Aminivibrio sp.: one gene and its partner. The protein of the gene in region 1 interacts with the protein of each later gene in a pairwise test. Links are inferred from orthologs where the notes say so. Each region holds a gene or a part of one and is shown on either strand. Other genes may lie near its edges.

What was found. Proteins that work in one complex are often made in the same cells at the same time.
Region 2: the proteins of pheT (region 1) and secD interact in binary tests that used the Escherichia coli proteins (3 or more experiments, as listed by UniProt). The link is inferred for Aminivibrio sp. from one-to-one orthologs.

What each region holds. Positions count from the first base shown.
Region 1 is NZ_JAESIH010000074.1:38,376-43,915, forward strand. The notes cover bases 440-3,540. They hold pheT (phenylalanine--tRNA ligase subunit beta), read left to right. Parts: upstream 440-839; coding sequence 840-3,242; downstream 3,243-3,540. Other genes in these bases: pheS (phenylalanine--tRNA ligase subunit alpha), read left to right, coding at 440-846; JMJ95_RS12765 (hypothetical protein), read left to right, coding at 3,255-3,540. Also shown: more of pheS, read left to right, coding at 1-439; more of JMJ95_RS12765, read left to right, coding at 3,541-3,581; JMJ95_RS12770 (hypothetical protein), read left to right, coding at 3,584-3,835; JMJ95_RS12775 (CvpA family protein), read left to right, coding at 3,832-4,401; JMJ95_RS12780 (endonuclease MutS2), read left to right, coding at 4,391-5,540.
Region 2 is NZ_JAESIH010000041.1:57,997-63,299, reverse strand. What follows is about bases 736-3,599. They hold secD (protein translocase subunit SecD), read right to left. Parts: upstream 2,935-3,599; coding sequence 1,537-2,934; downstream 736-1,536. Other genes in these bases: JMJ95_RS05315 (redox-sensing transcriptional repressor Rex), read right to left, coding at 3,485-3,599; yajC (preprotein translocase subunit YajC), read right to left, coding at 3,053-3,415; secF (protein translocase subunit SecF), read right to left, coding at 736-1,518. Outside these bases: JMJ95_RS05335 (DUF5752 family protein), read right to left, coding at 1-240; more of secF, read right to left, coding at 649-735; more of JMJ95_RS05315, read right to left, coding at 3,600-4,111; JMJ95_RS05310 (RidA family protein), read right to left, coding at 4,169-4,549; eno (phosphopyruvate hydratase), read right to left, coding at 4,572-5,303. UniProt on the Escherichia coli protein: Part of the Sec protein translocase complex. Interacts with the SecYEG preprotein conducting channel. SecDF uses the proton motive force (PMF) to complete protein translocation after the ATP-dependent function of SecA.

The sequences.
Region 1 (5,540 bases):
CGAGACATCATTGAAGCCCGTCTTGCCGAAAAAAAGAGAGCCGTCGAAGAGGCAGAATCGGCTGAAGAAGAGCGACGGAACCGCATCGACGTCACCCTTCCTGCCCGGGGCAGGGAATGGGGCGGAATCCATCCGGTGGCACAGCTCACCCATGACGTGGTGGAAATTCTGGCCGGACTTGGATTTTCCGTGGCCCTCGGCCCCGAAATCGAGGACGATTTCCACAATTTCGAGGCCCTCAACATTCCTGCGTCCCACCCAGCGAGGGACATGCAGGACACCTTTTATTTTCCCGACGGGAAGCTGCTCAGGACCCATACTTCACCTGTGCAGGTCCGGTCCATGCTGAAGTACGGTGCCCCCATACGGATAGTCTGCCCCGGAAAGGTGTACCGCAGAGACAGCGATCCCACCCATTCCCCCATGTTCAACCAGCTCGAAGGCCTCCTGGTGGAGAAGGACATCTCCGTAGCCGACATGAAGGGGTGCCTGGAAACGCTTATGGCTGCCATTTTTTCCCGCCCCCTGAAAGCACGTTACAGGGCGAGTTATTTCCCCTTCACCGAGCCCTCTCAGGAGCTGGATATCGAGTGCGTTGAATGCTCGGGCAAAAATCCATCCTGCAGAATCTGCAAGGGTACGGGGTGGCTCGAAGTGGCGGGACTCGGAATGGTGCACCCCAACGTGCTCCGGTACGGGGGGATCGATCCTGAAGTCTACAACGGCTTTGCATGGGGCATCGGCCTCGACCGTATTGCCATGCTGAAATACAGGCTCACCGACCTGCGCGTCCTCTTTGAAGGCAACGTGCCCTTTCTTCTCTCGGGGAGGACTCTCTCATGCTGATTTCCTGGAATATGCTCAACGAAGTGCTCTCCATTCCCGCAACCCTGGAGGAAGTGGCCGAACGGCTCACCCTTACCGGGTGCGAGGTGGAATCGGTTGAAAGGCCCTGCGCCCTGCTGAAGAACATTCAAGTAGCTGTGATCGAAAACCTCGGGCGCCATCCCGAAAAGGAAAACCTTTTCGTTGCCGGGGTACGGGACGGCATCGGCGCCGCCGTTGTGGTCACCGCTGCTCCGAACCTTTCTGAGGGAGACAGGGTACCCTACGGGCGGCCCGGCGCCGTCCTTGCCGACGGAACGGTTCTGGGGACCAGGGAATTCGGCGGCGTCAACAGTGAGGGCATGCTGCTCTCCGCAGCCGAACTGGGCGTGCCCGAGGCTGCGGACGAGTTCGGCATTCTCCGCCTTCCGGGAGACTCTCCCTTGGGCGGCGACGTGGTGAAACTTTTCGGCCTCGATGATGCCATCCTTGATCTTTCCATCACGCCGAATCGGGGTGATCTCCTGAGCCTCCTTGGCGTGGCCAGGGAAGTGTATGCCCTGTTCCCCGGGGCGGAATGGAAGAAGAACCCCGCTGACATAGCGCCTCCGGAGAAGGCCGCCGAATGGCCGGTACCCTTCGACGGCATTTCCATTCTGGATGACGGGTGCACTAAATATTGTCTTGGTCTGGCGACGGGGCTCAGACCTGTCCCGTCCCCCCTGAAGACACGGATTGCCCTGACTTTCCTCGGCATGAGGCCGATCAGCGGAATGGTGGACGCTACCAACATCGCCATGCTGACCCTCGGCCAGCCGACCCATGCCTTCGATGCCGGGCGGCTTGACGCTCTGGAGATCACGGTCCGTTCGGCGAAACCTGGAGAGGTGATCACCACCCTGGACGGGAAACGGCATGAACTCGAAAATTCCGATCTCCTCATAACCAGCGCCGGAAAGCCCATTGGCATCGCCGGTGTCATGGGCGGAGAAAACAGCGATATCCTGCCGGAAACCAGGACGGTATTCATCGAATCGGCAACCTTCGATGCCATCCGCGTCAGCAGGACGTCCCGGCGGCTTGGCATAAACTCTGAGGCGGCTTTCCGCTATGCCAGGACGGTGGACTCGAACCTGTCGGAGCTGACCCTGAGCTATATTGCTTCCCTTCTGAAAGAGTGGGGCGCAGCGGAAACGGGCTACGTCTTCAAGACTGCCTTCTCCATTGAGCCTGCCCGGAGAGAAGTTGCCCTTACCGAAAAGAACCTGCGGAAAATCCTTCTTACCGACGATCTGGACGGAGCTTCTGCCATCCTCGCCAGACTCGGGCTACGGCAGATTGCCTCGGAAAAGGGGAAACGGGTGTTTTCAGTTCCTTCCTGGCGCCCCGACATCGCCATCGAAGAAGATCTTATCGAAGAGGTCGGAAGAATTCGGGGATACAACGAAACCCTGGCCCCACGCCTCCCCCAGGCTCTTTTCGGTCGGGGAGACATCGGCGATATCACCAGGGTGAAGGGCAGCATACGGACCATCCTCCTCTCCAGGGGGTATGTGGAACTTGTGAACTACAGCTTTCTGTCTCCCTCCTTCGTGGAGCTCCTCAGACTTCCGCCCGAGGACAGGAGAGCCCGCCCCCTGGAGCTGGCGAACCCGCTGAGTGTCGAGCAGTCGAGGATGAGGACCACGTTGCTCCCCGGGTTGATCCGGAGCGTAGAGCAGACTGTCCAGGCCGGATGGAAGGCCCCTGTGAGAGTCTTCGAGCTCGGCAGGGTGTTTCTTCCTCTCGACGGAGGCGGGCATGAGGAAGTGGAGCGCATCTCCGGCCTCGTCTACGGCGGCCGTGACCCCCGCCTTCCTTTCGGTCCCGCCGGAGCCGACGACCTCTTTTCCCTGAAAGGGGATATTCTTGCTCTCGCTGAGAGCAGGGGTGTTTCACTCGGGTTTGTCCAGGGCGAAGAGCCCTTCGGGCATCGGGGGCAGACAGCGGTCATCATGCTGGAGGGGCACCCCGTCGGATACCTGCTCCGGCTGAAGCCGGCCATTGAGAAGGATATCGAATGTTCTCCCGTCTACGCCTTTGAGCTCGACCTGGAACCCCTGGTCAAGGAGTATCTTCCTGTCTTCAGGGAAAACTCCCAGTTCCCGCCGGTATACAGGGACATTTCCCTGCTCGTGCCGGTGGAGAGCCCCATGGAGGATGTCACGGCAGCAATCCGGAGTGAAGGGGGCGACCTGCTCAGAAGAATACGTCTCTTCGATATCTACTCCGGAAAGGGAATACCCGACGGATACAGAAGTCTTGCTTTCTCCCTCGCCTACCAGCGGAACGACAAAACCCTCACCGATGCGGAAGTCGATGCGGTGCACGCCGGTGTCCGAGCGAAAATGGAAGCCAGGGGCTATATTCTTCGATAGGAGGAGATTTTCATGGTCACGATCAGTCATATCGAACAACTTGCCGATAGGCTCGTGGAGATGGTCGCGTCCCTGAGGAGCGAGAGAGACCAGCTTCGCGTCCAGATCAACGAGATGAAGAACAAACTCTCGGAAAAAGAGCTGGAGTGCATCCGATTATCGAAGGAGAACCGGCGCAACCTCGAGATACTGGAGCGGGAAAAACTCTCCTTCCAGAAGGAAAAGAGCCAGATCGAAGGACAGATGAAAACCCTGTACGAAAAGCTCAGTTCGCTCATGCCCGAGGCAGGGCAGCCCCAGGCAAACGGCCAGGACGACAGAGGTGAAAGGAGACCCTAGGAGTGGACGCCACCCTTCGTGAAGTGACGATCCGGATAGGGAAAAAATCATACTTTCTGAAAACCACTCTCGACGACGAAAGCATCAAGGGTATAACCGACCTGTCTGCTGAGATTACAAGGGAGTTCGAAGATTCTCTCGACCAGGAGAGCCTTCTGCTCCTTTCCTGTCTCCAGCTTGCGTGGCTGCTTGAGAAACTCGGAAAAAAACTCGAACGATCGCTTGATAATATTCAGGAAAAGGAGGGGCTATGACTTTTTCGTCCGTTTTTGACATTGCCATTGCCCTGATTGTGGCTTCCTTTGCCGTCAGGGGCCTGTTCCGTGGATTGTCAGGGGAAATATTTTCCCTTCTCGGTACGGTTGGAGGCGTCATAGTGGCCTGGAAATATTCCGGCGTGCCTGCGGCGTGGATCCTCTCCATGTTCCCGGAGGCCAATCTGTCCATGGTGTCCGTAGGCTTTATGGTTGCCATCTACATTGGGGTTGTCGTTCTAGCCGCCTCGATCTGCCGGATTGTCAAAGCCTTCCTGAAGTTTGCGTCCCTTACCTTCGCCGACAGGTTTTTCGGCGCCGCCGCCGGTATTTTCAAGGGGGCCGTTCTCATCCTGTTTCTTTACGTGGGCATCACCACCTATTCTCCCTTCTTGCCCACGGAATGGATGGAGTCGAGCTACGTTATGCGCGGTGCGGACGCCGCATGGCCGGGCATACAGGATTTTCTCCGGAAATACGATTTCTTCCCGGAGAATTTTTCCCTGCCGGGCCTGAATCTTCCCGGGCTCTTCCCGGAAAAAGTCGAGGGCGGCAATGGAGGTTAGGGAAGACATTCTCAGAATCCTCGAAATACCGAAGATTCTTGCCGAGTTCGCCTCCTGTGTCAGGGGCGAACTCGGTTTGTCGGCCATCGGCAGGCTGAGGCCCAGGGGAGACGGGAAATCCCTTGAGGAAAGGGTAGCCCTTTTCAAAAGCTATATGTCCTGCAGGGACACCTTCGGCGAATGGCCGTGGAACTCTTCCGGATGCATCTCAGGGCTGACGGCGGAGGCACGGAAGTCAGGATTGCTCACCGGTGAGGAGCTGGCTTCCGTTGCCCGGTTTCTCTCCCTGGCGAAGATGACCAGGGAACATCTGGTGAAGCACCGGGACGCCTATCCTCTTTTCGACAGTCTCAGCCGGCAGATACGGGATTTTTCGGAAGAGTCGGATGCCCTCGGTGTGCTGGACGACAAGGGGAATCTTTATGATTCCGCCTCCCCTAAACTTGCGGAAATACGCCATGACCTTGAGACTCTTCGCCGGCAGATACGCCGGTCGGCCCAGAACATTCTCGATAACCCTTCTCTTGCCCATATGCTGCAGGAAAGGGTGACGGCCTTCAGAAACGGACATTTCGTTTTTCTCGTCCGGCAGGAGTTCGTCAACCGCTTCCCGGGAACGGTGGTGGACCGGTCAGGGTCAGGCAGCTCCGTCTACATGGAACCCTCCGCCCTCGTTCCACTAAACAACAGGCTTGCCCTGAGAGTACGGGATGAAAAGGAGGAAGAGCGGGCCATCTTGCGGAGGCTCACCAAAGTGATCCTTGCCAGGGAACGGCCTCTTTCGGAATGCGAAAACGTTCTCTCTGACCTCGATCTTTTTTACGGCGCGGCGGAGGTCATGGCGAAGAAACGATGGAAACTGCCCCAGTATGCCGAAAAGACCATGTTTGTCCTCCAGGAGGCCCGGCATCCCCTCCTCGGCGATGCTGCCGTGCCCGTGACGATCAGGTGCGGGGACCGTTTTCGGAGCCTCGTCATAACGGGGCCGAATACGGGCGGCAAGACGGTGGTCCTGAAGACGGCCGGAGTCTGCGTCTACCTTGCCTGGTGCGGCCTGCCCATACCTGCGGGGGAGGATTCCGTGGTGGGCAATATCGGTTCCATATTCGCCGATATCGGCGACGAGCAGAGTATTGAGC
Region 2 (5,303 bases), on another replicon or contig:
CGCCAGCTCGATGTCCCCCAGGCCTCCATCGGCCCAGGAAGCAAAATCGTTGTTGAACTCAGACTCGGCGATATGAGGGCGGAGCATTCTGCCCCAGAAATGATAGTAGAGGGAACTTTCGGGTATTTCGGGGATGGCGGACCGGAGTTCCCTGAGAGTCTGTGCTCGAAGGCCCGTACTCACGGGCAGAATAGAGCATTCCATAAATCTGAAAGGACCGTCGGCTCCAGTAGTGTTCATGGCTGTAACCTCCTTTATGCAGTCGATGAATTTATCTCCGTTTCATCTTTCGGCTTTATCGGTATTATATGAGTATAACACATAATTTCCTTGTTCTACAATTAAAGTCGTTATTCCTAAATCCGCAGGCAGCGGGGAGTGTCACCAGTGCTCGCTTGGGCCGCCGGTGCAGATTGTCGTCCTTGACAACTGCACCTGAAACCGACATCCGTGTCGGTTTCTCTCCCCCGGGCGCTGTGCCCGGCGACACTCCCTCTGCCTGAAAAACCTGCGGATTTAGGTTATTCCCCTAAATCCGAAGACAGGAAGGAGCGTCACCGGTGCCCTGCCGGGGAGTCTGCAGAGAGGCGCCGGGAAGAGAATAAAAAAAGGAGCCCCCTGAAGGGGGCCCTGGAGTACTGAGAAAAATCAGCCCTTCTGGGGAGACTTCATCCACCATTCCGCCAAAAGGCCTGATGCTACGTAGATGGAGCTGTAGGTTCCCACCAGAATGCCCACCAGCAGAGCGAAGGAAAAACTTCTGAGGACCTCGCCGCCCCAGACGTAGAGAGCGACTACGGGAAGAAGGGTAGTGACCGACGTGTTGATGGTCCTGGAGATTGTCTGGTTGATTGAGTTGTTGAGCAGATCGACGATCCCCTCGCGCCTGAGGTTTTTCCAGTTCTCCCGGATGCGGTCCAGGACGACGATGGTGTCGTTGAGCGAATATCCCACGATGGTAAGAATGGCCGCGATGAAGGACGAGGAAATCTCCATGCCGGTAATGCTGAAAATTCCCAGGGTGATGACGGCGTCGTGAAGAAGGGCCGCCACACTCACCACGGCGAAGCGGAACTGGAAGCGGACGGTGATGTAGGCCAAAATGCCCGCCAGGGCGAGGATCAGGGCTATAAAGGCCTCCTGCCTCAGCTCGGCGCCCACCACGGGACCGACTTTTTCCAGCCGTATGATCTGAATGCCGGGAAATTTGGTACGAAGGGCGTTCACGGCCTGCTTGCGGGCTTCTTCCTCGTTGGCGCTTATCCGGATGATGACGCCCCGCTCACTGTAGGATTGGATGACGGAACCGCCCTGCCCCACAGAGTTCAGGACCTGCCGGATGTCCTCGATGGCCGTCGGCTGGGCGAACTCGGCCTGCACCACGTTGCCTCCCGTGAAGTCGATGCCGAGGTTCAGCCCCTTGAAGAATATGAGCCCAAGGCTTGCCACAACACAGACAAGGCTGAGAAGAAGAGCGGTTTTGCGGTGCTGCATGAAGTTGATGTTAGAAATTCTCATGATCGTCTTTCCTTCCTCTCACGAGCGGGGCAGCAGGGAACCCGCCGCGCCCCGTCCTCCAATGAAGTACTGGAGGAGCGCCCTGGTGACGAGAACGTTGCAGAAGACACTCGCCACGATGCCGATGCTCAGGGTCACGGCGAAGCCGCGGACCGGTCCGCTGCCGAAGTAAAAGAGCACGGCGGCGGCGATGAGGGTTGTGATGTTGGCGTCAAGGATGGTTGTCAGGGCTTTCTTGAAGCCTGCATCGATGGCCGCGAGAGGAGTCTTTCCCGCCCTGGTCTCTTCCCTCATCCGTTCATAGATGAGCACGTTGCCGTCCACGGCCATGCCTATGGTCAGAACGATACCCGCGATTCCGGGAAGGGTGAGGGTCGCCTTGAGGGAGATGAGGCCCGCAAAGACGAGGAGGATGGCCACCGCAAGGGCAGCATCCGCCGCAATGCCGAGGGTACGGTAGTACAGCAGCATGAAAAGGAACACCAGGGATGCGCCTATAAGACCGGCACGGATTCCGGAGTTGATGGAGTCTTCGCCGAGGCTCGGCCCAACGGACCTGTTTTCGATGACTTCGACGGCGATGGGAAGGGCTCCGGCCCGGAGCATAATGGAAAGCCGGCTTGCCTCCGCAGCGCTGAACCGTCCGGAAATCTGGGCATTGCCGCCGGTAATCCTCTCCTGGACCACGGGGGCCGAGATAACCACGCCGTCAAGGACGATGGCAATCTGCCGACCCACGTTGTCCGCTGTGGCCCTGTCAAAGAGCTTCGCGCCCTCGGAACTGAAAGTGAGGCCCACCACCGGTCTGCCCAGGTTGTCGTACCGGGTCTTGGCGTCCACGAGGTCTTTTCCGCTCACCAGCACAGGGCCGAGAAGATAGTATCGGCCTTCATCGTCCCTGGACACCCTGGAGCCGGTTATTTCTTCGCTCCGTTTGGCGAGAGCTTCCCTGGCCGCCTCGATCTGGGACCTGGCTTCGTTCCATCGGGTCTCCGCTCTCTGGAATTCCTCGTCGCTGTCGTAGTTCGGCCTCTGGGGGCCGGGGGGAACGGCGGCGGTGGCCTCGATGACGGACCGGAACTCCAGTTCGGCTGTCTTGCCTATGAGTTCGAGAGCCGCGTCAGGATCCTGTATTCCGGGAAGGTCAACTATGACTCTGTCCCGGCCTTCCCTCTGAATGACCGGTTCGGCCACGCCGTACTGGTCAACCCTGTTCCGCAGGACGGCGAGGAGCCTTTCGATGCTGTCCTCCGTCACCTTGCTGTCCTCCGATTCCTTCGCCTGAAGGACGATGTGCGCGCCGCCCTTCAGGTCAAGCCCGAGGTTGATCTTTCCCGATATGGGAAACACCGTCACGAGAGCCGCAACAACCACGATGGCGACTAAACCGAGCCGCCAGCGGTCTCTTCTGAGCATAATTCTTCCCTCCTGGACATACCGCGAAATTAGTGCATATCAAAGGACCGGAAAAAGCGGAGCGGCCGCCCGGAGGCGACCCTCTCCGCACCGGTGTCTTTCCTCACCTGGGAAAAGGTCAGTTTTTCTCCTCTTCCGTTTTGCCTGCATCCTCCCTGGGGGCGAACTCCTTCTGCTGGGGGGCTGCCGCGGAACGCTTGGTGGCCACTGCGGACTTCAGTATCCGGACTTTCACTCCGTCGGCGATTTCCACGACAATGCTGTCATCCTTTACTTCCCTGATGGTAGCGAAAAATCCGCCGATGGTTACGATCTGGTCGCCCCTGGAAAGGGACGCGAGAAGTTCCTCCTGGGCTCTCTGCCGTTTCTTTTGGGGCCTGATGATGAAGAAGTAGAAGATAACGACGAATATCGCGAGGGGAAAAAGCATTCCCATAAGATTGCCCTGTCCTCCAGCTGTCTGTCCGCACTGCTGATTCATGAAAAAAACGCCTCCTCAAAGTATTTTGGTTCAAAGGCCCCGAAGGGGACCATGATATTCTATCAAATACTACTCTTCTTTGTGCTTGAGGAAAAAAAGCAGCTTCTCGAGCTCGACGGAAATGTCCACCGCCGCGAGAAGCACATTCTCCGGAACGGAAAGGGAGACCGGCGCGAAATTGAGAATCCCCTTCACCGTCCCCGCCTCGGCTGCCTTGTCGACCACGTGCTGTGCAGCTCCTCCGGGGACGGTGAGTATCAGGACCTCTATTTCCTTCTCCCGGACGATCTCCGCAATGTCTTCCGCAGAATAGCAGGGGATGCCCTGAATTTCCTTTCCGATCTTTTCCGTGTCCACGTCGAAAAGAGCCCTGATGCGAAATTTGTCGTTCCGGAAGGCCTGGTATCCAAGCAGCGCTTCCCCGAGCTTTCCCACTCCGACGAGCCCGATGGACCATTTCCTGGGTGAGGCCAGAATGCGGCTGATATGCTTGTGGAGCCGGTCAACGTGGTATCCGACCCCCCTTTTGCCGATCTCTCCGAAATAGGAAAGGTCCTTTCTCACCTGGCTGGCCTTGAAGGAAAGCATCTCGCCCATTTCCTGGGAGGAAACAACTTTCTGTCCTTCGGCGACAAGCTGCTCCAGCAGGCGTTGGTACTGTACAAGCCGTTCAATTGTGGGTTCAGCTATCTTCATTTCCGCACTTCCTTCAGTGGGATGGTGAAGGGGCGGAGGTATTCTCCGCCCCGGAAGCTATTCCTTCCAGGCGACGACTTCGATTTCCACGAGGGCGCCCTTGGGCAGGGCGCTCACTTCCACGAAGGACCGCGCCGGCGGTTCCTTGTCGAAGTGCTTCGCGTACACGCCGTTGACCACGGCGAAATCTCCCATGCTTGCGGCGAAAACGGTGGCCTTGATCACATCGGAAAGGGAGTAACCGGCACTCTCGAGAACCGCCCTGACGTTCTTCAGAACCTGTTCCGCCTGCTGCTCCACTCCGCCCTCGACGAAATTCCCCGTGGCAGGGTCGATGGGAATCTGTCCCGAGCAGAAAAGGAAATTCCCTGCCCTTACGGCCTGGCTGTAAGGGCCTACGGCCGCTGGGGCCGCTGCGGTGGAAATAATTTCTTTCATCTCGTTTCCTCCTTCGTGGATATTATCTGCAGGAGTTTCCCCTGAACTGGGAAAGCCTGGCATAGGGCGCCCGTTCCAGGTCTTCGGCGATTCGCAGGAGCTGATTGTACTTGGCGACTCTGTCGATCCGCGCGGGAGCTCCGGTCTTGATCTGGCCGGCCCCGGTGGCGACGGAAAGGTCGCTGATGAAGGTATCGTCCGTCTCGCCGGAGCGGTGGGAGATGATGGTCCCGTAGCCGTACCTCTTCGCGAGGGCAATGACGTTGAGGGTCTCGGAGAGTGTGCCGATCTGGTTCAGCTTGATGAGGATCGCATTCGCAATGCCTTCCTCGATGCCCCTGGAGAGCTTTTCGGGGTTGGTGACGAAGAGGTCGTCACCAACGATCTGGATTTTCTTGCCGAGCCTCGAGGTCATGACGGCCCATCCGGCCCAGTCGTCCTCAGCCATGCCGTCTTCGATGGAGAGGATGGGATAGTCCCGGCAGAGTTCCTCCCAGTAGCCCACCATCTCCTCGGCGGAGAAGACTTTGTTCTCCCCGGCGAAATGATACTTGCCGTCCTTGAACAATTCCGATGCCGCAGGGTCGAGGGCCAGGCTGACATCCTTTCCTGGGGCGTATCCGGCCTTCTCCACCGCCTCGAGGATGAGGTCGATGGCCTCCCTGTTGCTCTTCAGGTCCGGGGCGAATCCGCCCTCGTCGCCGATGGCGGTGCTGTATCCCCTGGAGTTGACCGTTTTCTTGAGGGAATGGTA